DNA from 3 places in the Duganella sp. LjRoot269 genome. Region 3 is predicted to be linked to each of the others. Evidence: predicted binding sites of a transcription regulator. Region 3 holds the regulator's gene; each other region holds the start of a gene.
The links. The regulator FNR, encoded in region 3, switches genes on or off when oxygen is low (the NO sensors DNR and NnrR bind a similar motif). The targets are predictions, from matches to a motif close to TTGATNNNNATCAA.
Positions count from the first base shown of each region.

Region 1: a site for FNR is predicted at 4,959-4,972, ahead of ACSQ3S_RS30190 (KamA family radical SAM protein). Genes of this name have one in related genera too.
Region 2: a site for FNR is predicted at 4,460-4,473, ahead of ACSQ3S_RS21555 (universal stress protein). Genes of this name have one in related genera too.

Region 1 is NZ_CAXUSL020000001.1:6,751,809-6,761,748, forward strand. Features, by position in the region: gene ACSQ3S_RS30170 (aspartate aminotransferase family protein) at 1-344, shown strand, start outside; gene ACSQ3S_RS30175 (fumarylacetoacetate hydrolase family protein) at 345-1,199, opposite strand; gene ACSQ3S_RS30180 (2OG-Fe(II) oxygenase) at 1,231-2,139, opposite strand; gene ACSQ3S_RS30185 (MFS transporter) at 2,114-3,430, opposite strand; gene ACSQ3S_RS30190 (KamA family radical SAM protein) at 3,440-4,894, opposite strand; gene ACSQ3S_RS30195 (cache domain-containing protein) at 5,119-5,568, shown strand; gene ACSQ3S_RS30200 (methyl-accepting chemotaxis protein) at 5,581-7,248, shown strand; gene ACSQ3S_RS30205 (DNA-3-methyladenine glycosylase) at 7,153-7,731, opposite strand; gene ACSQ3S_RS30210 (hypothetical protein) at 7,768-7,944, shown strand; gene ACSQ3S_RS30215 (HDOD domain-containing protein) at 7,995-8,861, shown strand; gene ACSQ3S_RS30220 (DUF2863 family protein) at 8,868-9,940, shown strand, end outside.
Region 2 is NZ_CAXUSL020000001.1:4,823,235-4,833,174, reverse strand. Features, by position in the region: gene fabI (enoyl-ACP reductase FabI) at 1-36, opposite strand, end outside; gene ACSQ3S_RS21565 (EAL domain-containing protein) at 39-2,633, opposite strand; gene ACSQ3S_RS21560 (universal stress protein) at 2,663-3,511, opposite strand; gene ACSQ3S_RS21555 (universal stress protein) at 3,541-4,383, opposite strand; gene ACSQ3S_RS21550 (diguanylate cyclase domain-containing protein) at 4,585-6,492, shown strand; gene ACSQ3S_RS21545 (acetate/propionate family kinase) at 6,518-7,726, opposite strand; gene ACSQ3S_RS21540 (bifunctional enoyl-CoA hydratase/phosphate acetyltransferase) at 7,723-9,126, opposite strand; gene ACSQ3S_RS21535 (bacteriohemerythrin) at 9,285-9,686, shown strand; gene ACSQ3S_RS21530 (universal stress protein) at 9,710-9,940, shown strand, end outside.
Region 3 is NZ_CAXUSL020000001.1:4,009,950-4,019,889, forward strand. Features, by position in the region: gene ACSQ3S_RS17945 (efflux transporter outer membrane subunit) at 1-1,426, opposite strand, end outside; gene yghU (glutathione-dependent disulfide-bond oxidoreductase) at 1,561-2,403, opposite strand; gene ACSQ3S_RS17955 (TraR/DksA family transcriptional regulator) at 2,551-2,934, shown strand; gene fnr (fumarate/nitrate reduction transcriptional regulator Fnr) at 2,956-3,759, opposite strand; gene ACSQ3S_RS17965 (response regulator) at 3,928-4,566, opposite strand; gene ACSQ3S_RS17970 (response regulator) at 4,556-6,067, opposite strand; gene ACSQ3S_RS17975 (response regulator) at 6,064-6,477, opposite strand; gene ACSQ3S_RS17980 (sensor histidine kinase) at 6,464-7,981, opposite strand; gene ACSQ3S_RS17985 (universal stress protein) at 8,188-9,456, shown strand; gene ACSQ3S_RS17990 (MgtC/SapB family protein) at 9,470-9,940, shown strand, end outside.

The DNA.
Region 1 (9,940 bases), 2.7 Mb from region 3:
TCACGGTGCGCGGCGCGTCGTTCAAGCGCATGCTGAAGGAAGCCTTCGGCGCCCATCCGCACGTCGGCGACATCCGCGGGCGCGGCATGCTGCTGGCGCTGGAGCTGGTGCGGGACCGCGCCAGCAAGGCGCCGTTCGATCCGGCGCTGAAGCTGCACGCGGCGGTCAAGGACCAGGCCATGGCGCGCGGATTGATGGTGTATCCGATGGGCGGCACCATCGACGGCCGCCGGGGCGACCATATTTTGCTGGCGCCGCCGTTCATCGCCACCGAGGCCGAGCTGGCCGAAATCACCAGCCGGCTGGCCGACTCGCTGACCCGCGCGCTGGCCGCGGTGACGTGATTATTTCTTCGCCGTCCAGGCCACGACTTCCTGCTGCTGCTCGCCCAGGCCGGCGATGCCCAGCCGCAGGACGTCGCCTTTCTTGAGGAAGCGCTGCGGCTTGCGGCCCTGGCCCACGCCCGGCGGCGTGCCGGTGGCGATGACGTCGCCCGGCTCCAGGGTCATGAACCTGGACAGGTAGCTGACGATCTGCGCCACCGAAAAAATCATCGTGTCGGTGCAGCCGGTCTGCATGCGCTTGCCGTTCAGCTCCAGGTACAGGTCCAGCTTCTGCACGTCGTAGATGTCTTCCTGCGTCACCAGCCACGGGCCGACCGGGCCGAAGGTGTCGCAGCCCTTGCCCTTGTCCCACTGCGGGCCGCGCTCCAGCTGGAACGAGCGCTCCGACAGGTCGTTGACCACGCAATAGCCGGCCACGTGCTTCAGCGCGTCCGCCTCGCTGACGTACTGCGCGCGCGTGCCGATCACCACGCCCAGTTCCACTTCCCAGTCGGTCTTCTTCGAGCCTTGCGGCAGCATGACCGGGTCGTCCGGGCCGGACAGGCAGGAAATCGCCTTCATGAAGACGATCGGCTCCTTCGGTATCGGCATGCCCGTTTCGGCCGCGTGGTCCGAATAATTGAGGCCGATGCCGATGAATTTGCCGACCTTCGCCAGCGGCACGCCGTAGCGCGGATTGCCGCGCACCAGCGGCAGCGACGCATGGGCGATCTTCTCCAGCTTGCGCAGCGCCTTGGGCGCCAGCTGTTCGGCGCCGATGTCGGCGATCACGCCGGACAGGTCGCGCAGCTTGCCTTCATCGTCGATCAAGCCTGGTTTTTCTTTGCCGGGACGGCCGTAGCGCACGAGTCTCATGGGATTCCTAGGTTAAAAAGTCGCTGCTATTTTAACCGTAGCGTCCCTGCCTCAGCCATTTGTTGGCGATGATCTTGGTGCCGCTGACCACCGGCGCCCCGCCGTGCAGGGTTTGCTTGTCCGGCTGGTGGTTGGCGTCGGTGTTCAGGAACCACAGCGCGTTGCCCTTTTTCGGGAACACTTCGAGCCCGATGCCGGGGAATATCGTGCCGCCGCCCTGGTCCACATCGCACAGGTACAGGATGAAGGTGGCCAGCCGCTGGCCGCCGCGCGCCAGGTGGCTGCGATGGCCGGCGCTGTCCGGATCGAGCCAGTCGTAGTGCGGCCGGTACTCCTGCGTCTTGCCGTATTTCTGCAGTTGGAACGGCTCGCTGCACTCGGGCGACCAGTGCGCCAGCGCCGCCAGCCGGCGGTCGATGCGCTCGGCCACCTCGGCCTCGCCGCGCTGGATGAAGGCCATCTCGCTGGTGCGGCCCTCGTGCACCACGCTGGCGCCATCCGCTTCGGCGGTCACCGTCGAGCGCGTGTAGCGCCCGCCGCAATGGGAGACGATGGCATCGCACTCCTCGTCGCTGAGCACATTCCCCAGCAGGATGACCTGCGGCTGCTTGAGCACGAACAGCACCTCGACCTCGCGGTCCGGCGCCGCCACCAGGTTGCGGCTGATGTCGATGTAGGGCATCTCCTGCGGCGCCTCGAAGGCGCTGGCAGGCACCGGCGCTGGCGCATGGGCCGAACCTGCGCCGGCGCTGTCGATGCCGCGCGCCCGCAGCGCCAGCGCCTCGTCGATGGCCGCGCGGGCCACCGCCATGCTGTGCTGCCCCGAGCGCGCCATGCTGTTGGCCATATCGAGCGGGCTGCAGGCGCGCGCCAGGTTTTCCATGATCCAGTCCTGCCAGGTCTGCGGCAGGGTGCTAAAAACGTTTTGATAAGTAGTCATCGCGCATTCGAGGGCTGGTCGCCGGGCTGCCGGATTGGAGTTCCATTTTACCGGAATGTGCCGCCCGTCCCCAGCGCCGGCGCAGGAAAAACAGCAGTCCCGGCATTTGCAACAACACCAGCACCGCGAACGCGACCCGGTAGGCCTGCGCCGGATACTGTTGCATGATGTTCGGCCGCCAGCAGCCGACCAGCGCGCCGAAGCCCGCCTGCACCGCGAACGCGCCGAGGAAGATCATCAGGTTCAGGCAGGTGGCGCCGCGTCCCGTCAGCGCGCCGGGCAGGCTTTGCGCGACGATCGCATATTCGATGCCGGTCACCGTGCCGACCAGCGTAAACAACACCGACAACAGCTGGTAGCTGGGCGCCCAGTTGCAGACGAAACCCAGCTGCACCACGATGAACAGCGCCACGCCGGCCGCCGCCACGCTGAGCGGCCGCACGCCGCGCCGGCCGGCCCACTCGGTGATCATGCCGACCGCGATGGCGCCGAAGATGATCGCCGCCATGCCCAGGTACAGCAGGTAGGCCACCGCCTCCTCGGAAAAGTGCGCGACGTCGGCCAGCCAGCGGCTGATCCACAAGCCCTGCATGCCGAAGAACACCGTGTGCGGCACCAGCACCAGCTGCGCCGCCTCGCGGAAGGCCGGATGGCAGACCACCTCGCGCATCGCCGCCAGCGTTGCCGGCCGCCGCGTTCCAGTTTGGGGGTGGGCCGGCGCCAGCAGCCGGATCAGCAGCCCGGTGCCGGCCGCAGCCGCCGCCAGCCAGACGAACAGCCCGCGCCAGTCGGTGTAGTGCAGCGCCAGCCGCACCGGCAGGGTGGCCGAGGCCGCGCCCAGGCCGCCCACCGCGATCAGGTAGCCCTGCACCGACGGCAGCCGCGCCGGCGCGATCCAGGTCGAGATCGCCTTCACCGCCGACATGAAGCAGCCGCCCAGTCCCAGCCCGATCAGCGCGCGCGCCAGCAGCAACTGGGCGAAATCATGGCCGCCCGCGAAGGCCAGCGCGCCGACGGCGGCCAGCATCAGCATCGGCAGCTGCACCCTGGCCGGCCCCCAGCGGTCCAGCGCCATGCCCACCGGCAGTTGCACCAGCGCGAACGAAAAGAAGTAGGCGCTGGTCAGCAGGCCAAGCTGGCCGGGCGTCAGCGACAGCGCCGCCACCAGCTGCGGCGCCAGCGTCGCGTTCACGGTGCGCATCAGGCTCGACAGATAATGCCCCAGCGCGAACGGCAGGAACACCAGCACGAACACGGCGCGGCCGGACAGCCTGGGGGGCGGCGCCGTCATCGCATCCCCCTAGGCGGCCGTGTGCGAATCGCATTCGGCGGCAGCGCGCATGGCCTCTTCCTGGCGCGCAGAGATCAGCGGGATCACCTTGCGCTGGCCCGGTGGCTCGGCGCCGAACTCGCTGCGGCTGCCGCCCTCCTCCTCGAAGAAGAACTTGTCCTTGCCGAAGGCCGGCTTCAGCTCGTCCATCCAGGTCGCCTGCGGATCGAATTTCGCATAGAACGGCCTGCGCACCCAGTCCGGATTGCGCGCCTGCAGGAACTGCAACGCGAACAGCTTCTCGCCTCCGATGGTCACGACACCGTCGATCACCACCTTGCCGGGGAAGGCGCTCATCGACGGCCCGCGCACGGTGCGCGACAGGCCCGACACCATCTGGTACGCCTGCTGGAAGATCTCGTGCGCGCGCGCCAGCGGCAGCTGGAAATACTCGCGCGGCCCGGTGTCGCGCTCGACGAACATATAGTAGGGAATGGCGCCCAGCCGCACGCCGGTCTGCCACAGTTCCGCCCAGCTTTTCGGATCTTCGTTGATATGCCGTATCAGCGGCCCCTGCATGCGCAGGGTGGCGCCGGTGCCGACGATGCGCTTGACCGCCTGCTGCGCGATCTCCGGCCGCAGTTCGATCGCGTGGTTGTAATGGCCCATGATCGCCATGTTCTTGCCGCTGGCGACCACGCGCTCGAACAGCCGCAGCAAGTCATCGGCGTCGCGGTCCGAGACGAAGCGCTGCGGCCAGTACGCCACCGACTTGGTGCCGATGCGGATGTTCTGGATATGCGCCAGCTCCGGGACCAGCAGCGGTTCGATGTAGGCCTCCAGCGAGCGCGTGTTCATGATCAGAGGATCGCCGCCGGTGATCAGCACGTCGGTCACCTCCGGGTGCATTTTCAGGTAGGACGCCAGCTCGTGCGACTCCTTGGCGTCGAACTTCATGTCGTCCATGCCGACGAACTGCGGCCAGCGGAAGCAGAAGGTGCAGTAGGCGTGGCAGGTCTGCCCCGCGCTGGGGAAGAACAACACCGTCTCCTTGTACTTGTGCTGCAGGCCCTTGAGCGGCGCGTCGTTCACGCGCGGCACGTTGTGCGTCATCTGCCCGGCCGGATGGGGGTTCATGCGCATGCGGATCTTGCGCACCAGCTCCACCAGCGCGGCCTGGTTGGCTCGGCCCAGCACCAGCTCGCGCAGCTGCGCGTAGTCGTCCGGCGCCAGCATGTCGCGGTGGGGGAAGGTCAGGCGGTAGATCGGATCGTCGGGGATGTTGTTCCAGTCGATCAGGTGGTCGAGCACATATTCATTGGTGCGGAACGGCAGCACGTGCGACACCACCTGCACCGCTTCCTGCAGGTCGCGCGGGATCCACTCCCATTGGCGCGAGTTGGGGATGGTCTGGCGGATGAACGGCTTGAACTTGGGCGCCTGTGCGCCGGCGGCATTCCAGGACGAAATCGGAGTAGTGGTCATCGCGGGTTCCTATCGCAGTGAGGTGGCGGAAACTGCATGCTAGGCCCCGCGCCCCACCGTTCGATTGCCGCAAATCAACTGATGTATGGAAAGATATTTTGCATTGATGCAGACCGCATCCGACGTTGCCACACGGCCAGAACTTGCGACACCGCAATTCGCCGCGCCCCCGCCGGCGTACAGTTCATCGAAGCAATCCCGCCCGCCACCATCGAGGAAACGTCATGAGACTGACCGCCGCCACCCTGGCCGCCGCCGTGCTGTGCCTGCCCGCCCGCGCCGCCGAGCCGACCGAAAAAGACGCCATCGCCATGGCCGAGAAAGGCGCCGCCTTCATCAAGGCGCACGGCAAGGAAGAGATGATGAAGAAGATCAGCGCCAAGGACCCTGACTACGTCCAGGGCTCGCTGTATGTCGACCTGCGCGACATCAACACCGGCATCGTGCTGGCGCACCCGATCAATCCGTCCATCGTCGGCAAGGACCTGACCGACGTGCCCGACGCCAACGGCAAGAAATACCGCCGCGAGATCATCGAGCTGGCCGCCAGGAAGGGCCACGGCTGGGTCGACTACATGTACAAGAACCCCACCAGCGGCAAGCTCGAAGCCAAGACCACCTACATCCTGCGCATCGGCGATGCGGTGCTGGAAGCGGGCATCTACAAAAAATAGCGGGAGCGCATCATGCTGAAGAAACTGCGTATCGGTCCCAAACTGCTGCTGGCGCCGTGCCTGGTGCTGCTGCTGCTGATCGTGACGGCCGCCGCCTCTTACTACGGCATGGTGCGACAAAACGCCTCGCTGGAAAACCTGGTGCAGGTGCGCGCCGCGCGCCTGAAGATCGCGGCCGACGTCTCCGGCGACGCCCGCTACGCCCACGCCCACATCTACCAGCTGCTGGCCTGGGTCAACGGCAGCTTCGCGCAGGCGCGGCTCGACGCGCTGAGCCGGCAGATCAAGACCGCCCACGCCGATATCGAGACCCAGCTGCGCCAGCTGGCCGATGCCGCGGCAGATCCTGCCGCCGATACCGACGACGAACGCAAGATCGTCGGGCAGTCGCTGCTGTCGCTGAACGCCTATCGCAAAGCCGTGCTGGAAACCATGGACATGGCGCAGATGGACCAGAGCATCGCCACCAACTCGATGGCGCGCGCGGAAAAACAATTCCTGCTGCTGAACGAACAGCTGGCGCAGTTGTCGGCGCTGGAAAAGCGCTACAGCGAACAGGCGCACGCGCGCGCCAAGGCCGAGTTCCACGCGCTGAGCACGACCATGGCGGTCATGGTGCTGCTGTCGATCGCGCTGTCGATCGGCGTGACGATGGCGGTGCGCGGCGCCATGCTGCGCGACATCCGCGCCATCGCCGACGTGGTGGTGGCGCTGGCCGCCGGCCGCCTCGGCACCGGCCGGCGCAACGACGGCCGCGACGAGATCGCCGACACCGCCCGCATGCTGGACCAGACCATGCACAACCTGACGCAGACGCTGACCGCCATCATGGCTTCGGTGCGCTCGATCGACACCGCCGCCCACGAAATCGCCAGCGGCAACCTCGACCTGTCGACCCGCACCGAGATGCAGGCCAGCTCGCTGGAGCAGACCGCCAGCGCGATGGACAGCCTGACGCAGGCGGTGCAGCAGAACGCCGCCAACGCGCGCCAGGCCTGCACCCTGGCGGCCGGCGCCTCCGAGCTGGCGCAGCACGGCGGCACGGCGGTGCAGCAGGCGGTGCGGACGATGGCCTCGATCCGCGCCAGCTCGCGCCAGATCGTCGACATCATCGGCGTCATCGACGGCATCTCGTTCCAGACCAATATCCTGGCGCTGAACGCGGCGGTGGAGGCGGCGCGCGCCGGCGAGCAGGGGCGCGGCTTCGCCGTGGTGGCCTCGGAAGTACGCACGCTGGCGCAACGCTCGGCCGCCGCGGCCAGGGAAATCAAGGCGCTGATCGCGGCCTCGGTCTCCACCATCGACAGCGGCAGCGCCTCGGTGCAGCAGGCCGGCGAACGCATGGACGACATCGTCGCCTCGGTGCGCCAGGTGAACGACATCATCGCCCGCATCAGCGAGGCCAGCGCCGAGCAGGCGCAGGGCATCGCCGAGGTCAACCAGGCGGTCGGGCAGATGGACGACATGACGCAGCAGAACGCCGCGCTGGTCGAGCAGGCCGCGGCGGCGGCGGCCAGCCTGCAGGATCAGGCCAGCCACCTGTCCGAGGTGATGTCGGTGTTCAAGCTGGCGCCGGCCCAGGCTTCAACGCATGGGCTTGCTCAAAAAGCGCGAGCCGGCCTGCACGAAGCGCCACGGCAGCTCCACGGCTTTGGAAATGCCGATGCGCGGGCCGGCTAGCACTTCCAACGCAATCTTCGGCGCATGGTCGCGCGGCAGCAGCTCGAACGGCGGCGCGTCCAGCGGCCAGTTGTTCAGGGCCCGCGTCACGCCCAGCGCCTGGCACAGCCGCCCCGGTCCCGAGCACAGCAGCCGCTCGTCTTCCAGGCCGCGCCGCTCGCGCATCAATTCCAGCCCCGCCACCGGCTCCAGCGCGCGGATCAGCACCCCGGCGCCGTGGCCCTCCTCGCGGCAGACAAAATTCAAACACCAGTGCAGGCCGTGCGAGCGGTACACATAGCTGCGCCCGGGCGGCCCGAACATCGAGAAATTGCGCGGGGTCGGCCCGTTGAAGGTGTGGGCGGCCGGCTCGGTGCCGTCGTATGCCTCGGTCTCGACGATGCGCCCGCCGACGCCGTCGACCAGCAAGGTCACGCCGATCAGCTGGCGCGCCACCTCGTGCGAGGGCGCGCTGAAATCTATGCCTGCAAGTAGCGTATTCATCCATGTATTGTAAACGTCAACATGGCCTGGAGGCTCATGAAACACGTGACAAATGATTATCGAATCGCCGCGACGCTCGGTACAAAGCGACAAAATACGGCGGCGCGGCCAGAAAATCGGGAGAAATTCATGCCGCCGGCGCGCGCTTGCGGCGATAATCGGAGTAAGCATGCCCAGCATGAGTTGGCGCCCTGGTTTATAGTGATGAAATAACATCATGATGAAATAGCATCGCGCGCCGCCCTTACCCCAAGATGAACACGATGATGACAGTTGCAGCCAAAGCCATGCCAGCAGAAAACGCGGTAGAAGACGCGCTGATGCGCTCGATCCGCATTCCGCCCCGGCCCAGCCTGCTTGTCGACCTGCAGCGCGAGCTGGCGCTGCCCGATCCGTCGCCGCGCAAGATCGCCCGCATCATCGGCAACGACGTCGGCATGTCCGGCGCGCTGCTCAAGCTGGCCAACTCGCCGTTCTTCGGCGCCGCGCGCAAGGCCAAGTCGGTCGAGCAGGGCATCAACTTCCTCGGCATCAACCAGTGCGCCGCGCTGCTGACCGGGCTGCTGGCGCGCCAGGCCATCGAAGGCAAGGAGGCCGACCTCAACGCGTTCTGGGAAATCTCCTCCCGGCGCGCCCAGGCCGTGGTGTTCTTCTCGCAAAAGCTGCGCATCGCGCCGCCCGACATCGCCCACACCTTCGGCCTGTTCTGCGACATCGGCGTGCCGCTGCTGATGAACCGCTTCACCGACTACGCCGGCACCTACGCCGACGCCTGCGAGGACGCCGAGACCCCGTTCACCGCCATCGAGGACAGCCGCTACAGCACCAACCACGCCGCCATCGGCTGCCTGCTGGCGCGCAACTGGGGGCTGTCGCCGGACGTCTCCTGGGCCATCCTGCTGCACCACGATTACCGCGTGCTGGACGACCCGGCCACCGACGACGCCGTGCGCTCGCTGGTGGCGCTGGCGCTGCTGGCGGAAAAAGGCATCGCGCGCTTCCATGGCCGCAGCCTGTCCTATGAATGGGAAAAAGGCGGCGATGGCGCCTGCCGCCACCTCGGCCTGTCCGAAGATGAAACCGCCGACCTGCTCGACGAACTGCACGAAGCCTTCCACACCGACCGATAAGAAAAAATGCCTAAAAATAAGCGCCCCGTACCGCGCAAATCCGCCAACTCCCCGGAACTGAAAGACGAGCAGCAAACCACCGAATTGTGCGCCTTGGCGCTGGACCTGGCGGACGGCGAATTCAACAACGACATCGTGGCCGACAGCACCCGCGCCGAACTGGCGCAAAAGGCGCTCGACTTCCAGCGCCTGCTGCGCAAGCTGCTCAACCAGGGCAAGGACGAAGTGCTGTACGGCGCCATCGAGCTGGCGCGCGACGAGGCCATCGACGGCTACCGCTACCTGCGCAACGCGGTCGAGGAAGGCGCCGCCAGCCTGCTGCTGCGCCGCGAGGGCGCGCCCGAGCTGGAGATCGACGCCTTCGCCATCCCGGTGTTCGTGCACAGCCAGGGCGGGCTCGACCCGGCCGCCGACTTCCAGGACAGCGATGCCTACGAGGCGCTGCTGGCCAGCTTCACCGACGCCGGCCTGGAAAGCCCGCAGGCCAAGGTGGTGCTGGTCAGCCACGCCTACGACCTCGACGAAATTGAACGCATCACCTACGGCCAGCTGCACGCCATGCTGCGCGAGGCGGCGCACTCGCTGACCGAGAAAAAAATCGCCGCCGCGCCGGCGCTGGAACGCAGCATGGCGACCGGCTGGTCGGCCACCAGCTTCGGCGCCGCCGACAGCGCCGTCGAGCTGCGCTTCCTGCTGGGCTTTGCGCTCAAGCGCGCCGACGACGCCTTCTACCAGGTGCCGAAAGCCGAAAAAGCCGCCGACGCCTACTTCGCCAGGCGCGCCGAACGCTATCAGCAGTGGACCGCGCAGCACGCGCCGCTGGTGGCGCGCTGCCTGGGCCGCGGCCGTGGCGCGACGCCGGAACTGACCCTGAACTTCCTGTACCAGGACCTGTTCTTCGGCGCCAGGGAACAGGCCCAGGCCGAATACGCGACGCTGCGCATGCTGTCCGAACTGAACCAGGCGCTGGACGGCCGCGCGCCGGACCAGGCCAGCGCCATCATCGCCCCGGCCGACGTCGACGACGACATGGTACTGCGCGTGCAACTGTTCGACGGCGAGGTGGAACTGGCGCTGTG
Region 2 (9,940 bases), 810 kb from region 3:
TTTTCCTTCCAGCGAGAACGGCGAGGGCAGGGACATGGTCAGGCTCCGGACAATCGGTGGTGGCCGGCCGGCGCCAGGGGGGCGTCGTCGCCGAGCATGCGCGCCAGCGCGACCGCGGTCACCGGCTCGCTGAAATAGTAGCCCTGCGCCTGGTCGCAGCGCTGGCCGCGCAGGAAGTCGCGTTGCTGCGGCGTTTCCACGCCCTCGGCCACCACCGTCAAGCCCATGCTGTGGGCCAGCGCGATGACGGCGCCGGCGATGGCGGCGTCGTCCGCGTCGTCCGGAATGTCGCGCACGAAGGAGCGGTCGATCTTCAGCGCGTGGATGGGGAAGCGCTTCAGGTAGGACAGGCTGGAATAACCGGTGCCGAAATCGTCGATGGCCAGCTGCACCCCCATGTCGCTGAGGCGCTGCAAGGTCTGGGCCGCGCTGTCGGGGCGCTCCATCAGCACCGTTTCGGTGATCTCGAGCTCCAGGCAGCGGGCGTGGCAGCCGGTGTCGGCCAGCACCCGCGCCACCATCGCGTCGAGGCCGGGCTGGCGGAACTGGCGCGCCGACAGGTTGACGGCGATGCGCACGTCGCGCAGGCCGGCGCGGCGCCAGGCCACGTGCTGGGCGCAGGCGGTGCGCAGCACCCATTCACCGATCGGCACGATCAGCCCGGTTTCCTCGGCGATCGGGATGAAGGCGTCGGGCATGACCAGCTGCTCGCCGGCCGGATGCCAGCGCAGCAGCGCCTCGACGCCGACCACGATGCCGCTGCCGAGGTCGATCTGCGGCTGGTACATCAGTTGCAGCTCGCCCCGCTCGACCGCGTGGCGCAGGCCGCTCTCGAGCGTGAGCCGGTCCAGCGTGCGCGCGTTCATCTCGTGCGAATAGAACTGGTAGTTGCCGCGGCCGAGGGCCTTGGCCTGGTACATGGCGGCGTCGGCGTTCTTGAGCAGGGTCTTGCCGTCGGCGCCGTCCTTCGGATACATGCTGATGCCGATGCTGCTGGCCGGCGACAGCTCGTGGCCCAGGATCAGCATCGGCGCGAACAGCGCCTCGAGGATCTTCTGCGCCAGCGCGCCGGCGGCGCGCTCGTGCGGCAGGTCGGCCAGCAGCACGACGAACTCGTCGCCGCCCAGCCGCGCCACCGTGTCGGCTTCGCGCACGGCCTGCTGCAGCCGGCGGCCGACCTCGACCACGACGCGGTCGCCGGCGTCGTGGCCCAGGCTGTCGTTGATGGTCTTGAAGCGGTCCAGGTCGAGGAACAGCAGCGCCGCCTGGCGGCCGCTGCGGCGCGCCTGGGCGATCGCCTGGCCGATGCGGTCGAGCAGCAGCGTGCGGTTGGCCAGGCCGGTCAGCGCGTCGTGGCTGGCCAGGTGCAGCAGCTCCTCCTCGAACTGCTTGCGCTGCGAGATGTCCTCGATCACCGCCACCAGGCTGGCCTGGTCGCCGGCCGGCCGCATCGCCGCCACCGTGGCCTTGACCCACACCGCGCGGCCATCCTTGCACAGGTAGCGTTTTTCGCGGCTCGAGCTTTGCAGCGCGCCGGCGGCCAGGCTGCGCAGCAGCGGCGCGTCGATCTGCCAGTCCTCGGGCGAGACGATGTCCGACAGGCGCAGCCGCAGCAGCTCGTCCTCGCTGTAGCCGACGATGTCGAGCAGCTTGCGGTTGACCCGCAGCCAGCTGCCGTCGGCCGACACCTCGGCCAGTCCCACGGCGGCCTGGCCGAACGCGGCGCGGTAGCGTTCTTCGCTGTCGCGCAGCTCGGCGCGCGCCTGCATCGGCGCGGTGATGTCCTCGGCGATCAGCAGCAGCAGGTCCTGCTTGTCGAGCAAGGTGCGCGACAGGCAGCAGCGCAGGTGGCGCGGGCCGTCGGGCAGCGTCACCGTCAGCTCGCGCTGGTAGGCCGGCTGGTCCAGCCCCTCGGCGATGCAGGCGCGCAGCGCCGCATCGCCGACCAGTTCGTCGTAGCGCAGGCCGGCGCCGCCGCGCTGCCCGCCCAGCATGCCGAGCATGGCCTGGTTGACGGTGCGCACCGCGCCGCCGCCGTCGACCACCATCACGCCGGACGGCATGCTGCTGATGATCTGCTCCGAGTAGTTCTTCAGTCCCAGCAGTTTGCGGCGGCCGGCCTGGATATAGGTGTCGAGCGCCAGGCTCATGTCGAAGTTGACCACCTTGAACAGCGCGCCATAGGTGGGCAGGAAGGTGTCGGGGCTGTCGCGCAGCAGCTCGCGCAGCACCGGCGCCAGGTCGGTCAGGTATTTGCGGTAGCCGCCCAGGTACCACACCGGGGCCAGGCCGATGCGCTGGTGCACCAGCCCCACGCGCAGGCGGTTGCGCACGTAGTCGTCGCCGTAGTCGCCGGCGGTCAGCGAGCGGAAGTAGCCGGCCTGGACCCGGCGCAGCCGCGCCAGCGCCGCGCCGTCGCCCAGCAGCGGCCGCAGCACCGGCATGCTCAGCAGATGCGTGTAAAACGCTTCGATGACGGGCTCCAGGCGCGGCTGCAGCAGCGGATGGATGCGGCGCAGCAGCGCCAGGTCGTCGGCGCCCAGTTCCAGATACCGCAGGCGCAGCGCGATCTCGCCGGGGGACGGCATCATGTCGCCGGCGCTGCGGTCCAGGTCATCGGTGGTTTCGGTCATGCACGCCTTTCGGGTCGTTGTTCAAGAGGTCAATGGGCGATCAGCACCGGCAGCGTCATGTCGCGCAGCACGGTGCGGGTGGCGCCGCCCAGCAGCGTCTCGCGCGCGCGACGATGGCCGTAGCCGCCCATGACCAGCAGGTCGCAGCGCAGTTCGGCGGCCACGCACAGCAGCGCGTCGCCGATATCGGCGGTCGTGAATTCGCGCATCACCTCGGCGCGCACGCCATGCCGCGCCAGGAACAGCGCCATGTCGGCGCCCGGTTCGGCGCCATGCCGGTCCGCTCGCGCTTCGGCGTTGAGCACCAGCAGTGTCGCCTTTTGCGCCAGTTTCAACAGCGGCAGCGCGTCGCCGATGGTGCGCGCGGCCTGGCGGCTGCCGTCCCAGGCCAGCAGCGGATGGCGCAGGGGACCTTCGGCATCGCCGTCGTCCGCCGGCCTGCACGGCGCCAGCAGCAGGGGCCGGGCGCAGTTGAGCAGCAGCTCCTGCGGCAGGTCGCGGATGGCGCCGGGCGTGGCCGCCTGCGGGTCGGTCTGGCCCAGCACCAGCAGGTCGTGGTAGGGCGCCTGCAGCAGCAGGGCATCCTCCGGGGCGTCATCGGCCAGCCGCGAGGTGGCCGCGTGCAGACCGGCGCGGCGCGCGATGGCGTCGAACGCGGCCAGGCTGGTCTGCGCCTGGTCGCGCCAGCGCTGCAGCTGTTCGGGCACCAGCGGCCCTTGCCGCAGCGGGTCGCTCAAGGGCGTGAAGCGGGACAGGCCGGTGCAGGCCAGCGCCGTCAGGTGCGCGCCGCAGGCAAGCGCCAGGCGTACCGCCAGCGCCATGCGGGCGGCGGCGGCCGGGGTCTGGTCGGCGTGCACCAGGATCGAACGGTAGGACATGGCGGCACTCCTTGGTGGCGGGCGGCGCGTCAGTGCGACATCAGCACCGGCAGCGTCATCGATTGCAGCAAGCGGCGCGTGACGCCGCCCAGCACCATCTCGCGCCAGCGCTGGTGGCCGTAGGCCCCCGCGACCAGCAGGTCGGCGCCGACGTCGGCCGCCAGCGACAGCAGCGCGTTGCCGACGTCCATGCCGGGCGCCGTGGTCTGTTGCAGCACCTCGACCTTGACGCCGTGGCGCGCCAGGAACAGCGCGATGTCGGCGCCCGGCTGTTCGCCGTGCACGCCGTACTGGCGCTCGGCATTGAACAGCGCCAGCGTGGTGCGCGCGCTCTTGCGCAACAGCGGCAGCGCGTCGGTGACGGCGCGGGTGGCCGCGCGGCTGCCGTCCCAGGCCACCAGCGCGTGGCGGTCCAGGTGCGGGAAGGCGCCGGCGTACGGCACCATCAGCACCGGCCGGCCGCCGTACAGCGCCACGTACTCGGGCAGCTTGCGCAGCATGGCCAGGCCTTCGGTGGCGGGATCGGTCTGGCTGAGCACCACCAGGTCGGCGTAGCGCGCCTGCAGCACCAGGCCGACCTCGGGTTCGTCGTCGCTGTAGCGGCGCTCGTAGCTGACGCCGGCGGCGCGCGCCTGCGCCTCGAAGCGCTCGAGCGCCTGTTCGCCGCGGCGCGTGATCTCGTCCAGTTCCTCCTGCGGCAGCGGCCCGGCAAACGTCGCGCCGCTGTTGCGGTAATACTCCATGGTCAGGCCGGTCAGCGCCGCGCCGATCAGGTGCGCGTCCTGGCTGGCGGCCAGCTGGGCGGCCAGTGCGATGCGCGTTGCGGCGTGGGATGACTGGTCGACATGGACCAGGATGGTTTTGTATGACATGGCAGACTCCTTCAAATGGCGGCAGGGCCACGGGATGCGGGAATCTTCAGGCTATCAAAGCCTATCTTCAAATTTTATGATCTGGATCAAACTTCGCCGGATCGGCCGCCATTCCACCATTATTTGATCTGGCGCATTTTTTTTCGCGGTCCCGCTGCCTACGCTTGAGGTAGAGCCCGGACAGGCCAAATGGGAGAAAAAATGCTTACCCGCTGCAATAGCCTGAGCGTGTATTTCGCGCTGCTGCTGCTACCCGGCCTGCTGATCGGCGGCGTGGTGCTGCTGTTGCTGAACCAGCGCGGGGAAACCCAGCTCGAAGGCAGCAGCCTGCTGGCGGCCAGGGGGCTGTCGCGTGAACTGGACCAGTCGATGGCGCGCATGCGCTCGACCGCGGCGGTGCTGGCGGCCGCGCTGCCGGCCAGCGGTGAGCCCGACGGCGCCGGCCGGCGCCGGCTGCTGGCCGCGCTGCCCGCCGGGGCGGCGGCGACGCTGCTTGACGCCGGCGGCGCGCCGCAGTTCACCACGGCGGCGGCCGATGCCGGGCTGTCGCCGGCCGCGCTGGCGTCGTTGCTGCGCCAGCTGGGCCCCGGCGCCGCGCCGGCCAGCGCCTGCGTGCCGGCGGCCGTGCCGCAGGTGGCGGTCGCGGTGGCGCTGACGACGACCGGCGGCGGTCCGGCCGGCGTGCTGGTGTACCAGGAGGCGGCGGCGCCGCTGTTTGCCGCCGCCGTGCGCGACCAGCTGGCCGACGGCTGGATCGGCGCCTGGATCGCGCCCGGCGGCGTGCTGGTGGGACGCTCGACGGCCGCCGCGCGCTATGTCGGCCACCCCGCCATCGCCGACCTGCTCACCGCCATGCAGACCAGCGCCGAAGGCATGTTCGTCAGCGCGACGCTGGAGGGAACGCCGTCGTTCGTCGGCTACAGCCGTTCGGCCGTCAGCGGCTGCACGGTGGCCGTGTTCATTCCACGCGATCTGCTGCGCCAGAAAGTGGGCGAGCGCCTGCGCCTGATCGGCGGCCAGATCGCCGCCGCCATGTTGCTGGCCTGCCTGCTGGCGTGGGCGCTGCTGCATCGCGCGCTGGCGTCGCTGCGCAGCCTGCGCCGGGCCACCGCGCTGGCGGCGGCGGGCGCGCCGGGCGCCCGCGCCACGCTGGAGGGACCGGCTGAGATCCGGCTGCTGGCGCGCCAGTTCAACCGGCTGCAGCAGGCGCGCGAACGGGCCGACGCCAGGGTGGCGCTGGCGGCCAGCGTGTTCGGCGCCATCGCCGACGGCATCCTCATCGTCGGCCCCGACCACGCCATCATCGAGGTCAACCGGGCGTTCGAGACCATGAGCGGCTATACGCGGGAGCAGCTGATCGGCCAGAATCCGCGGCTGCTCAAGTCCGGCAAGCACGATGCCGCGTTCTACCAGGGCATCTGGCGCAGCCTGGACGCGCGCGGCCACTGGCACGGCCAGATCTGGGACCGGCGCCGCGACGGCAGCCTGTTCGCCGCGCAGTTGTCGCTCAGCGCGGTGACCGGCGCGGACGGCACGCTGCTCCACTACATCGCCTTCTTCAGCGACATCACCGAGCAGCGGCTGCGCCAGGACCAGGTCGAGCAGCTGGCCTACCTGGATCCGCTGACCCATTTGCCGAACCGGCGCCTGCTGCGCGACCGCCTGACCCAGGGGCTGGCCGTCGCCGCGCGCAGCGGTCATCTGCTGGCGGTCTGCTCGATCGACCTCGACGGTTTCAAGGCCGTCAACGACAGTTGCGGCCATGAGGCCGGCGACGCCGTGCTGGTCGCGGTAGCGGCCCGGCTGCTGCAGGCGGTGCGCGCCAACGACACGGTGGCGCGGCTGGGGGGCGACGAGTTCGTGCTGGTGCTGGCCGAGCTGGGCGCCGAGCACGAGGCGGTGGCCGTGGTCGAGCGCGCGCTGGACTCGGTGCGCGCGCCGATCCGGCTGGCCAGCGGCCGTCATGTGGGGGTGTCGGCCAGCATCGGACTGGCCTTCTTCCCGCGCGACGGCGCCACCCCCGAGCAATTGCTGGGGCTTAGCGACGACGCCATGTATGCGGCCAAGCACGCCGGCCGCGACTGCTACCGCGAGGCCGGCGTCGGCTAGGCCGCCGGCGTGCGCCGTGCGCGCGTCAAGGACCGCCGTCCACCAGCGCGGCCGCGTCGGCCGCGGCGACGCGGCCTTCGTCGGTGGGCACCACCCACACCTCGACCGCGCTGCCGGCCGCATGGATGGGCAAGGCGGCGCGGCCGTCGGCCGCCAGGTTGCGGGCCGGATCGAGCACCACGCCCAGGTGGCGCAAACGGGCGCAGGCGTCCCGGCGCAGGGCGGCGTCGTGCTCGCCGATGCCGCCGGTGAAGGCCAGCAGGTCGAGGCCTTCCAGCGACGCCGTCAGCGCGCCGCAGGCCTGCACCAGCCGGTGTTCGAACAGCGCGATGGCCTGGCGCGCGGCCGCCGTGCCGCTGGCGCGCAGCGTGCGCATGTCGGCCGACAGGCCGGACACGCCCAGCAGACCGGACTCGCGGTACAGCAGGTTCTCGATGCGTTGCGGCGTCCAGCCCTGGCGCAGCAGGTACAGCAGCACGCCGGGATCGACGGCGCCGCTGCGGGTGCCCATCATCAGGCCGTCCAGCGCGGAAAAGCCCATGCTGGTGGCGATGCTGCGGCCGGCGCGCATCGCGCACACGCTGGCGCCGTTGCCCAGGTGCGCCATCAGCACGCGTCCGCCGGCGCGCCGCGTCAGCGTCGCCAGGCGGGCGGCCAGGTAGCGGTAGGACAGGCCGTGAAAGCCGTAGCGGCGGATGCCCTCGGCGCGCAGCGCCTGCGGCAGCGCGAACAGCTGTTCCTCGGCCGGCAGGCTGGCGTGGAAGCCGGTGTCGAAGCAGCCGATCTGCGGCACGTCGGGATAGGCGCGGCGGCAGGCCCGCACCGCCGCCAGGTTGTGCGGCTGGTGCAGCGGCGCCAGCGGCGCCAGCGTGTCGAGGTAGGCCAGCGCGTCGTCGTCGAGGCGGATCGAGGCGGCATGGCGCTCGCCGCCGTGCACGATGCGGTGCGCCACCGCCGCCAGCCGCACCGGCCCGGCGTGCTCGTCGAGCAGCGTGCGCAGCCGCCGCAGCGCCCGTTCGAACGGGTCGCCGTCGCCGGACGCCAGCGGCGCCGGCTGCGCGTCCGAGGCCGGCGCGTGCAGGCTGACCTGCGGCTGGCCGCCGGGCTCCAGGCCTTCCGCCACGCCGCTCAGGATGGCCGCCTGGGTGTGCCCGCCACGGCAAGGGTAGAGCGCGAACTTGAGCGAAGAGGAGCCGGCGTTGACCGCCAGCACCACGCGGCGGTAGTCGCTCATGGCCGCTGCTGCCGGTAACTGTGCGCCAGCAGCAGCGCCAGCGCGGCCGAGGCGGTGCGGGCGGCGGCGCCGTCGGCGCGGCTGGTGAGGGCGATCGGCACGCGCGCCCCCAGCACCACGCCGCAGACGGCGGCGCCGGCCAGGTATTCGAGCTGCTTGGCCAGCAGGTTGCCGGCCTCCAGGTCGGGCGCGATCAGGATGTCGGCGTGGCCGGCCACCGTCGAGACGATGCCCTTGGCGCGCGCGGCCGCCGGCGAGATGGCGTTGTCGAAGGCCAGCGGGCCGTCGAGCAGCGCGCCGTGGATCTGGCCGCGCTCGGCCATCTTGCACAGGGCGGCCGCGTCCAATGTCGACGGCATCTTCGGCGTCACCGTCTCGACCGCCGACAGGATGGCGACCCGCGGCTCGGCGATGCCCAGCACGTGCGCCAGGTCGACGGCGTTCTGCACGATGTCGACCTTGTCGAGCAGCGTAGGCTGGATGTTCAGCGCGCCGTCGGAAATGAGCAGCACCTTGTCGTACAGCGGCACTTCGGTATGGAACACATGGGTCAGCCGGCGCGCGGTGCGCAGCGCCGGCTCGGCCAGCACGGCGGCGATCAGCTCGTCGGTATGCAGGCTGCCCTTCATCATCATGTCGACCTCGCCGGCGGCGGCCATCGCGGCCCCGCGCGCGGCCGCCGCGTGGCTGTGCGGAACGTCGACCAGCGTGACGCCTTCCAGCGAACGGCCGGCGGCCTCGGCCACTGAGCGCAGCCGCTCCTGCGGCCCGATCAGCAGCGGCACGATCAGGCCGTGCTGCGCCGCGTCCAGCGCGCCGCACAGCGATGGGCCGTCGCACGGGTGGACCACGGCGCAGCGCAGCGGCGCCAGCGGGGCGGCCCTGGCCAGCAGGCCGGCGTAGTGGGTGTGCGCCTGCGACAGGTTCAGCTGGGGCAGCTGGGCGCGCGGCCGGCGCACCTTCTCGCCGGGGGCGATGACGGTGGCCACGCCGGTCAGCACCACCGCGCCGGTCTGGTTCTTGATTTCGCAATCGAGCAGCACATGCTTGTTGACGTCATCCTTGGCCGTCACCGTGGCGGTGATGCGCAGCTCGTCGCCGATGCGCACCGGCTTCAGGAACTGCAGCGTCTGCGCCAGGTAAATCGTGCCGGGGCCGGGCAGGGCCGTGCCCAGCAGGCGCGAGATCAGCGCCGCACCCCACATGCCGTGCGCGATGACGCCATGGAACAGCGTGTGATCGGCATATTCCGGATCGACGTGGGCGGGGTTGACGTCGCCCGAGACCGCGGCGAAGGCGAGGATGTCTTCCTTGGTCAGGCGGCGGCTCAGGCGGGCGTTCTGGCCGACGCTTAACTCGTCGTAGGTGATGTTTTGTATGGTGTCGTCGGATTCATTCATGGGATGCCCGCAAAGGTGCGCTGCCGGAACGGAAGGCTTGCGAGGCAGTGTAGTGAGCGGGATAGCCGAAGTATTTGATCTGGATCAAATACAGCCGGAACCCCGGCCAACCATAATCGTTGCATCGACCACCAAGGATCGCGATTGCGGAGGACATCATGGAAACGACAGGCTGGAGCGCCGACATGGCGCTGGGGATCCCGCTGTTCGACGAGGCGCACCAGGCCCTGGCCGAGCAGGTCAAGCAGCTGCTGGACGGGCCGGACGAGCAATTCGAGGCCGGCATGGCGCGGCTGACCGACGCGCTGGAGGAGGACTTCCGGCTGGAAGAATCGCTGATGGAGGCGATCGATTATCCGGCGATCTGCTCGCACCGCGAGCAGCACGCCCGGGTGCTGGCCACGCTGCACGGGCTGGAGCCGGGCGACATCGCCGCCGGACGCAAGGCCGCCGGCCTGATCCTGCCGTGGTTCGAACTGCACCTGGCCACCGCCGATACCGCGCTGGCCATCGCGCTGCAGGCGATGGGGCAGGCCGCGCCGGCGGGCGCCGCGTCGTAGCGATCACACACCGAGGAGCAAATATGTCATACAAGACGATATTGGTGCACGCCGGAGCGTCGGCGCGCGCCGGCCACATAGCCGCTTGCGCCAGCCGCATCGCCATCGCCGAGCAAGCCCATCTGGTCGGCCTGGCCAGCACGGGCATCAACCCGCTGATGTATGAGTGCAACGCGGCGGCGGCGGGCATCCCGCTGCTGCCGCAGGACTTGAGCGGGCTGATCGAGCCGGCCCGGCAGGCGCTGGACCAGTTC
Region 3 (9,940 bases):
CGTCGGGTTGCCAGCCGCCGCCCAGTGCCTTGTACAGGCGCACCTGGTCGGTGCCGACGTTGGCGCTGGCGGTTGCCACGCCGTCCTGCGACGTGTAGAGCGCGCGCTGGGTTTCCAGTACGGTTTGAAAGTCAACCAGGCCGCTGGCGTAGCGTTGCCGCGCCAGCAGCGCGGCGCTGTCGGCCGCCGCGGCGGCCAGCCGCAAATGATCGAGGCGCAGACGGTCGGCCGCCTGCGCGGCCAGCGCATCCTCCACTTCCTGCAGCGCGGTCAGCAGCGTCGCCAGATAGCCGGCCTGCGCTTGCGCCAGCGCGCCGCGCTGCAGCCGCAGCTGGGCCGCGCTGGCGCCGCCGTCAAACACATTGCCCGCCACGCTGCCCAGCAAGGTGCGCAGCAGCGCCGCGCCGCTGCCGCCCGCGCCAAGTCCGCTCAATCCCAGCGATCCCTCGAGACGCAGCACCGGGTAGCGCGCGGCGTCGGCCTGGGCCACTTTGGCGCGGGCCGCTTCGAGCTGGGCTTCGGCCGCGCGCACGTCGGGACGCTGGCGCAGTGTTGCGGCCGGCAGGCTCAGCGCCAGCTCTGCGCCGCCGGCGGGTATCGCCTGCGGCGGCGCCAGCGCGTCGTCGAGCGCGGCCGGCGCCTGCCCGCACAGCACGGCCAGGCTGTGGGCCAGCAGCGCCCGGCTGCTTTCCAGCACCGGCAACTGGGCCGCGGCCTGCTCGGTGGCGGTGATCGCTTGCTGCTGCTCCAGCGAAGTCAGTAGTCCGGCCTGGACCCGCCATGCGGTAATCTCCTGCGTGGCCTGCTGGCTGGCCAGGTTGTCGCGGGCGATGACTTGCCGTGCCTGGATGCCGCGCAGTTCGATATAACTGCGCGCCACCTCGGCGGCGACCGAGACCTGCACGTTCGCCAGCGTGGCCGCGCTGGCCTGCAGCGTGGCCGCACCGGCCGCCAGTGCATGACGGTTGGCGCCAAACAGGTCCGGTTCCCAGCTGGCATCGAAGCCCAGGTTGTAGCTATTGGTGGTGGACGCCCCGTCGAGCTTGCTACGCTGGGCCTGGGCGCTGCCGACCACGGCGGTGGCCAGCGCTGCGGCTGCGGCATCGCGCGTGGCGCGCGCCTGCTGCAGCGAAGCGCGCGCCGACGCGATGCTGGTGTTCGCTTGCAGGGCGCGCGTCACCAGCTGCTCGAGCAGCGGATCGTCGAAGCGGCGCCACCAGCCGGCAAGCGCCGCGCCATCGGACGCGGAGGACCTGGCGGCCTGGCCGGTAGACCAGGCCGGCGGCGGCTGGAACGCCGGCGCCGGCGGCGGCAGATCGACCGGGCGCAGCAGGCTGCAGCCGGTCAGACAGGCCAACAACAGCGGCGCCCCCGCCCTTCCGAGCCGGATGGCCGCCGTCGGCGGCGCGACGTTGGTGTGGTACATGACATGCTCTCGTTTGGGCCGAACGGGCTTTTACTATGAGAGCAAGTGAGTGAAAAAACCATGATCCAGATCAAAACGCACCGCAGGCACGGTGTTTCAGTGCCTCGGTCCGACGTCGATGCCAGCGGCCGGCGTCAGTCCAGATCCGCGGCGTCGTGCCGCTCCAGCACCTGGTCTTGGGGGTTGCCGAACGTGCGGTTCACCTTGCGGCCGCGGATGACGGCCGGACGCGCGGCGATCTCGTCGGCCCAACGCCGCACATGCCGGTACTCGTGCACCGACAGGAATTCGGCGGCGCTGTACAACTGCCCCAGCACCATGCCGCCGTACCACGGCCAGACCGCCATGTCGGCGATCGTGTACTCGTCGCCGGCGACATAGCGGTGTTCGGCCAGCTGCCGGTCCAGCACGTCGAGCTGGCGCTTGGTTTCCATCGCGTAGCGGTCGATCGGATATTGCAGCTTTTCCGGCGCGTAGGCGTAAAAGTGGCCGAAGCCGCCGCCGACAAACGGCGCCGAACCCATCTGCCAGAACAGCCAGTTCAGGGTTTCGGTGCGCGCCGCCGTTTCCGTGGGCAGGAAGGCGCCGAACTTTTCCGCCAGATACATCAGGATGGAGCCTGACTCGAACACGCGCAACGGCTGCGCGCCGCTGCGGTCGACCAGCGCCGGTATCTTGGAGTTGGGATTGACCGCCACGAAGCCGCTGGAGAACTGGGCGCCCTCGTTGATGCGGATCAGCCAGGCGTCGTATTCGGCGCCGCCATGGCCGAGCGCCAGCAACTCTTCCAGCATGATGGTGACCTTCACGCCGTTGGGCGTGCCCAGCGAATACAGTTGCAGCGGATGCTTGCCGACCGGCAGTTCCTGTTCGTGGGTGGCGCCGGCGACCGGGCGGTTGATATTGCCGAACGTGCCGCCCGACGATGCCGGCGCGACCCAGATCGCCGGCGGTGCATACTTCGATGGATCCGTCATGCATCTCTCCTCACAGTGAGCGTGCAAGCTGCTGCTTGCGCGCGAAAAACCATTCTATCCGAAGCCGGCCCTTTTTGATTTGCATCAATCAAATTGCACGGGCGAGTCTCTACGATGGCTGCATTGAACAAGTGAATGGAGATCGACATGAGTCCCGACAGCGCCCACGTCATAGACGAGCTCAACAGCAGTCTGCTGCTGCGGCGCCGCGAACTGGCGCAGCAGTTGCGCCAGCGCCTGCACCAGGCCGACGAACAACAGCAGATGGCCCTGTTTAACAGCTACGCGATCGATGCCGACCAGGCCGAGGCATGCCAGCTCAGCGACACCGACATCGCGCTGCTCAATCACGAATTGATGGAATTGCGCGCCGTCGACGAGGCGCTGGAGCGCGTGCGCGCGGGCAGCTACGGCACCTGCGTGCAGTGCGGCGCGGCCATCGCGGCGGCCCGTTTGCGGGCCGAGCCCAGCGCGCAGATGTGCGTGGATTGCCAGACGGCGGTCGAGCGGTCGGGACGCGCGCCGGGCTGAGCCTGAGGCAGGCTCACTGCCTCAGGCCACCGCCGGCGTGCGGCCGAGCGCCTTGGCGGCCACCTTGGTGCCGTCCTGGTCGGCGCCGGTCGCCAGCGCCTCGAGGCTGGCGCGGTCGACGATGGTCAGGTCGCGCTTGTCGACCCGTATCCAGCCGTTGCTGCGAAAGCGCGACAGCAGCCGGCTGATGCTTTCGATGGTCAGGCCCAGGTAGTCGCCGATGTCCTCGCGCGACATGCGCAGCTGGTAGCTGTTGGGGGAATAGCCGCGCGCCGCATAGCGCGTCGACAGATTCAGCAGGAACAAGGCGAAGCGCTGCTCGGCCCGCATATTGGCGAGAAACATCATCGCGTTTTGCTCGCGCATGATTTCCTGGCTCATGATGCGGTGGAAGTGCTGCAGCAGCTGCGGCACGTCGGCGAACAATTCCTGCAGGCGGGCGAACGGGATCTCGCACACTTCGCTGTCTTCCAGCGCCACCACGCCGCAACCGTGCTGGCCGGTGCCGATGGCGTCCATGCCCAGCAGCTCGCCGGCCATCTGGAAGCCGGTGATCTGCTGCTCGCCGCGGTGGTTGACGCGCGAGGTCTTGAAATGGCCGAAGCGCACGGCGTACAGGTTGTTGAACGGCTGTTCCATGCGGCATAGATTCTCGTCGCGTTCGACACGGCGGCGGCGGCCGATGATCTTGTCGAGGCGGCTGACCTCGGCGTCGTTCAGCCCCACCGGCAGGCACAGGTTCTTCAAGCCGCACACCGCGCATTTGTTCTGGCTGCTGCTCACTGCGCCGCCATTGTGTGTTGCCAGTTGGAGGTTGGTCGTCATGTTCGCTGCTCCCTGTTGTGTTTTTCGCAGCATCTGAGCGTTGGCTGCGGTATGGAGACAGTATCGGCGATCGGCGGCCGCGCGGTTATCGGGCTTCGCTGCCGTGTCGCGTAGGGGAGTCCGGACAGAAATCTGTAGGGCTTCCCCTACAACCTTTGCAATATGAAACTAGATGATGCCGTGCTCCAACGCATACCGGGTCAGCTCGGCATTGCTGTCGAGGCCCATTTTCTCCAGGATGCGGGCGCGGTAGGTGGTCACCGTGTTGGGGCTCAGGTGCAGCGTCTCGCCGATGCGCACCAGCGATTCGCCGGCCGAGATCAGCTTGAACACCTCCAACTCGCGGTTCGACAGCGCCTCGAGCTTGCCCACCTCGCCGCCGCCGATCAGGCTGGCCAGCTTTTCCAGCAGGGCCGGGCTGACATGCTTGCCGCCGGACGCGGCCTTGCGCACCGCCGCCACCAGCGCCGTGGTTGGCGCATCCTTGGTCAGGTAGCCGGCCGCACCCAGCTTGAGCGCGCGCACGGCGTAGATGTCTTCGGCGTAGGTGCTCAGCATCAGCACCGCCAGCTTGGGCCGCTCGGCGCGCAACTGCTTGAGCAGCTCCAGCCCGTTCTTGCCGGGCATGGTGATGTCGAGCAGCGCCACGTCGAATTCCTGCGCCTGCGCCAGCTGCAGCGCCTCGTTGGCGTTGCAGGCTTCGCCGTCGACGCGGATGTCGTCGACCGTGCTCAGCATCAGGCGCACGCCGTTGCGGGCGATCGCGTGGTCGTCGACCAGCAGCACGCGGATGGGATTATTGCTCATGGTGTGCGTCCAATGGCAGGCGCAGCAGCAGGGTCGTGCCCTGTCCCGGCCTGCCGGTGATTTTCAATTCGCCGTCGAAATGACGGCTGCGTTCGTGCATGCCGAGGATGCCCCAGGACTCGCGGTTGAGCAAGCGCTCGGCCGCGATACCCTTGCCGTCGTCGTCGATGCGCAGCTGCAGCACGCCGTCGGCGTAGTCGACCCGCAGCTGCACCGCGCTGGCCTCGGCGTGCCGCACCACATTGGTCAGCGCTTCCTGCGCGATGCGGAACAGCATCGTGCTGCGCTCGGCACCCAGCTCCAGCGCCGACGCGGCCGGGCTGATGGCGCAGGCGCAGTGCAGGCCGGAGCGGCGTTCGATCTGCTCGGCATACCATTCCAGCGCGGCCCACACGCCCAGCTGGTCGAGCACGCTGGGCCGCAGGTCGGTGATGACCCGGCGCACCGTCTCGATCGCGTCCTGGGCCAGTCCTGCCGCCTCGGCCAGCAAGGGCTCGGGCGCCGCGCCGGCCGCCGCGCCGCGGTCCATGCTGACTGAAATATAGGCCTTGATGCCGGTCAGCAGGCCGCCCAGCTCGTCATGGATTTCCTGGGCGATGCGCTTGCGCTCGTGTTCCTTGATTCTTTCCTGGTGCGCCGCCAGGTCGCGCTGCGCCTGCTGCGACGCCAGCAAGGCCTGTTCGGTCAGCTTGTTCTGCGTGATGTCGATCATGATGCCCTGCATGAACAGCGGCCGTCCCTCGTCGTCGCGCACCAGCTCGGCCTGGTCGCGGAACCACAGCGCCTGGCCGTCGCGCGCCGACAGCCGGTATTCCAGCCGCAGCGGGCTGCCGTCGCGGCGGCAATCGTCCAGCGCGCGCAGCGTGGCCGCGCGCTGCGCCGGATCCATCTGCCGCCCGTGCAGCCCGGGGTCGGCCAGCCACTCGGCCGGGGTGAAGCCAAGCATGCCGATCTGCGGACTGATGTAGCGCAGCGCGCCGCCCTCGCCCAGTTCGGCGATGTAGGTGATGGCCTGCATCTGCTCGACCAGTGTGCGGAACTGCGCCTCGGCCTGGCGCTTGTCGTTGAGCAGGCGCTGCTCGCGCAGCATGCGGTGGATCGCCCCCGGCAGGAATTCCAGGTAGCGGCCGTCGACGTCCTTGACCAGGTAGTCGCGCGCGCCGCGCCGCATCGCCTCGGCCGCCACGGCGGCGCTGTCGGCGCCGGTCAGCATCATCACCGGGATGGACTGGCCGGCGCCGTCGGCGTTCAGGTGGGCCAGGAATTCGAGGCCGGTCAGGTCCGGCAGATGGTAGTCGAGCAGGATGCAGTCGGGCCGCTGCTCGCGCGCCAGCTCGAGCCCGCGCTCGCCGCTGTCGGCCTCCAGCAGCGCAAAGCCGCCGGTGGCATCGGCCGCGAAGGCGCGCCGGCACGCCATGCGATCGACCACGTCGTCCTCGACGATCAGCACCCGCAATACGGCTGGGGCGCCGGCGCCGTTGTCGGCAAGGTCGGCGTTCACGGCATCTCGCTGATGGTCCAGTACAGGTCGATCGAGCGCATCATCTCGACGAAGCGGCGGTAGTCGACCGGCTTGGCCATGTAGCCGGCCACGCCCAGGTCGAAGCTGCGCACCTTGTCCTGCTGTTCCTCGGACGTGGTCAGCACCACCACCGGGATGCGCCGCAGCGACGGGTCGAGCTTGATCTGCTGCAGGAACTCGATGCCGTTCATGATCGGCATGTTCAAGTCCAGCAGGATGATGCAGGGCCGTTCCTGCGCCGGGTCGCGCAGATACTCCAGGCCCGCCTCGCCGTTTTCCATGCTGATCACAGCGTTGCCGACATGGATTTCCTTCAATGCCCGCTTGATCGTCATGATGTCGACGTGGTCGTCTTCGACCAGCAGGATGGGTTTGTTACTCACTTTCATGGGCTTGTCCTGTTCTGGGTTGCGACGGAGAGGACTTGGGCAGCGTGAACCAGAACGTGCTGCCCTGCCCGGTCTGCGATTCAAGCCAGATCCGTCCCTGATACATTTCTACGATTTTCTTGGCCAGCGCCAGCCCCACGCCGGTGCTCTCGACCCGGTCGCGCGAGGCCAGCGTCTGGAACAGCTGGAAGATGCGCTCGAAATGGCGCTGCTCGATGCCGGGGCCGTTGTCGCGCACGCTGAAGCGCCAGTGGCTGCCGTCGTCGGCGCAATCGATGTCGATCCGTCCGTCCGGCTTGTCCATGTATTTGATGGCGTTGGAAATGAGGTTGTGGAACACCTGCTGGATGCGGGTCGGCTCGATCAGCACGGTCGGCAGGCCCGGCGCGACCGTGATGCGGAACCGCGGCGGCGGCGCCAGCAGGTCCACCACGTCGGCCAGCAGCCGGTTCAGGTCGACCGGCGTATGCGCTTCCTTGACCCGGCCCACGCGCGAATACTGCAGGATGCCGTCGATCAGGCTGCCCATGCGGTGCACCCGGTTGATCAGCAGCCGCATGTGTTCCTTGCCTTCGTCGTTGAACTGCTCGGCGTAGTCGGTGGCCAGCCAGTCGGCCAGCGAGCCGATGCCGCGCAGCGGCGCCTTCAGGTCGTGCGACACCACGTAGGCGAAGTTGGTCAGCTCCTCGTTGGCGCTGCTGATCTCCTGCATCAGGCGGCGGTTGTGCTCCTCCGCCAGCTTGCGCTCGGAAATGTCGCGCACCATGCCGGTGAACATGCGCCGCGCGCCCAGCTGCATCTCGACCACCGACAGCTCCATCGGGAACACGCTGCCATCCTTGCGCAAGCCCTCGACTTCGCGGCCCTTGCCGATGATGCGCTGTTCGCCCGTCTCGCGGTAGTGCGCCAGGTAGCCGTCGTGCAGCGCGCGGTGCGGCTGCGGCATCAGCATCGACACGTTGCGGCCGGCCGCCTCGGCCTCGCTGTAGCCGAACAGGCGCTGCGCGGCCGGGTTCAGGCGCTCCATCACGCCCTGCTCGTCGATGGTGATGATGGCGTCGACGGCGGTCTCGAAGATGGCGCGCATGCGCGCCTCGCTTTCCTGCAGTGCCTGCTCGGCCTTCTTGCGTTCGGTGACGTCGTGGATGGTGGCCAGCACCAGCGGCAGCGCATGCGAGGTGTGCAGCGGCGACAGGCTGACCTCGACGGCGAACTCGTGGCCGTCGCGGTGCTGCCCGAACAGCTCGGCGCCGGCGCCCATCGCGCGCGAGCGCGGCTGCTGGAAAAAGTCGCCGCGCTGGCCCACGTGGGCGTGGTGGAAGCGGGCCGGTATCAGCGCCTCGACCGTCATGCCGCTCAACTCGTTGGGGCCGTAGCCGAACATCCGCTCCAGCGCGGGATTGCCCAGCACGATGCCGCCGGCATGGTCGACAATCAGCATGGCGTCGGTGGCCGACGCCAGCAGCCACTCCAGGCTCTGGCCTTCGATAAGGAGATTTTTCAACGGACTATCCTGAACAGTTGCGCCGGTCCGGCGTTCATGCCCAAGATGATACGATCGAACCGCGCCGAATGCCAAAAAATATTTCGAAAGCAACTGTTGCGCGGCGGCTTGCATGCGCATAGCGACCGGCCTTGTATTCCCGGCGATTTTGATCTGGATCAATTGATGCTACAGACGTGGCCTGCGCGCGCCCGTACATTGTAGCCATGAATCCCCCACCCTCAGCCGAGCTGGACCAGCTCGCCGACCGTCTGCACCGGCTGCGCGCCGCATTGGACGGACAGCTGCGCCGGCATCTGGCGCAGGCGCCGGCGTGGCTGGCGGCGGCGCTGCTGGAGCACCGGGCCATGCTGGACGATTCCGGCGTGGCCCGCCAGTTGCGCGGTTGCGACATGGTGCTGCTGGCCGAGGAACTGACCGCCTTGCGCCGCATCGACGGCGCCTGCGCGCGCCTGGCCGCCGGCACCTACGGCCGCTGTGTCAGCTGCGGCGCCGCCGTCGCGCCGGAACGCCTGCGGGTGCAGCCGGCCGCGCTGACCTGCCTGGCCTGCCAGGAGGATTTCGAACGGCATCCGCACCGGCGCCTGCCCCTGCCACAGCCACCCATGACAAGAAGGAAGCAGACCATGTCCTATAAAACCATCCTCGTGCAGGCCGACAAATCCCAGCCCGCCGCGCGCGCCATCGAGATGGCGGCCCAGCTGGCGGTCGCGTTCGAAGCCCATCTGGTCGGCGTCGCCAGCAGCGGCATCAACCGGTTCATCCAGCAGTCCAGCCTGTTCCCGCCGGGCGCGCCGGGCATGCCGATCGAGGTCGGCGACCTCGGCTTCCTGCGCGAGCGGGCCGACCTGGCGCTGGGCGACTTCGCGGCCGCCGCCGGCCGGCTCGGCGTGCAATCGCACGAGAAGCGCTGCGTCGACGACGAACTCGATGTGGGCCTGGCGCTGCACGCCCGCTATGCCGACCTGGTGGTGGTTGGCCAGGCCGATCCGGATCACGCGGCGGCCATCCCGGCGCCGGGACTGGCCCAGCAAGTGATGCTGCACGCGCCCAGGCCGGTGCTGGTCACGCCCCACGCCGGCCGCATGGCGCGCATCGGCCACAAGGTCATGGTGGCCTGGGACGGCAGCCTCGAGGCCACGCGCGCCGTCACCGCCGCCATACCGCTGCTGCAGCGCGCGGCCAAGGTCACGCTGGCCATCTTCAATCCCTACGCCCACCACCAGGCGCACGGCGAGTTGCCGGGCGCCGACCTGGCGCTGTACCTGGCCCGGCACGGCATCACCGTCGAGGTCGAGCGGCGGGACACCCCTTTCGACGTCGGCAACGAGCTGCTGACCTTGGCCTCGGACATCGACGCCGACCTGATGGTCATGGGCGGCTACGGCCATACCCGTTTCCGCGAGGTGGCGCTGGGCGGCGTCACCCGGACCATCCTCGGCGCGATGAGCTTGCCGGTGCTGATGGCGCACTGACGCGGACGCGCACATGGACATCGGCGCGGATTTGATCGGGCTGGGCGCGGCGCTCGGCAGCGGCATGTTGATCGGCATCGAACGCGAGCGGCGCAAGGGCGCCACGCCCACCCATGCGCTGGCCGGGGTGCGCAGCTTTGCGCTGGTGGCGCTGGCCGGCGCGCTGGCGCAGACCATCGACAGCGCGCTGGTGCAGGCGACAGCGCTGCTGGTGGTGGCGCTGGCCCTGATCAGCTATTCCCGCGGCAACGTGCAGGAAGCGGGCATGGTCACGGAGCTGGCGCTGTTCCTCAGTTTTCTGCTGGGCGTCAACGCGATCGCCCATCCGGCCGTGTCGGCCGGCCTCGCGGTGCTGGTGGCGTCGATGCTGGATTTGCGCGCGCCGCTGCACCATTTCGTCCGCGTCACGCTCAAGAGCGGCGAGCTGCGCGACGGCCTGATGCTGGCCGGCGCCGCGCTGGTGGTGTGGCCGCTGCTGCCGGAC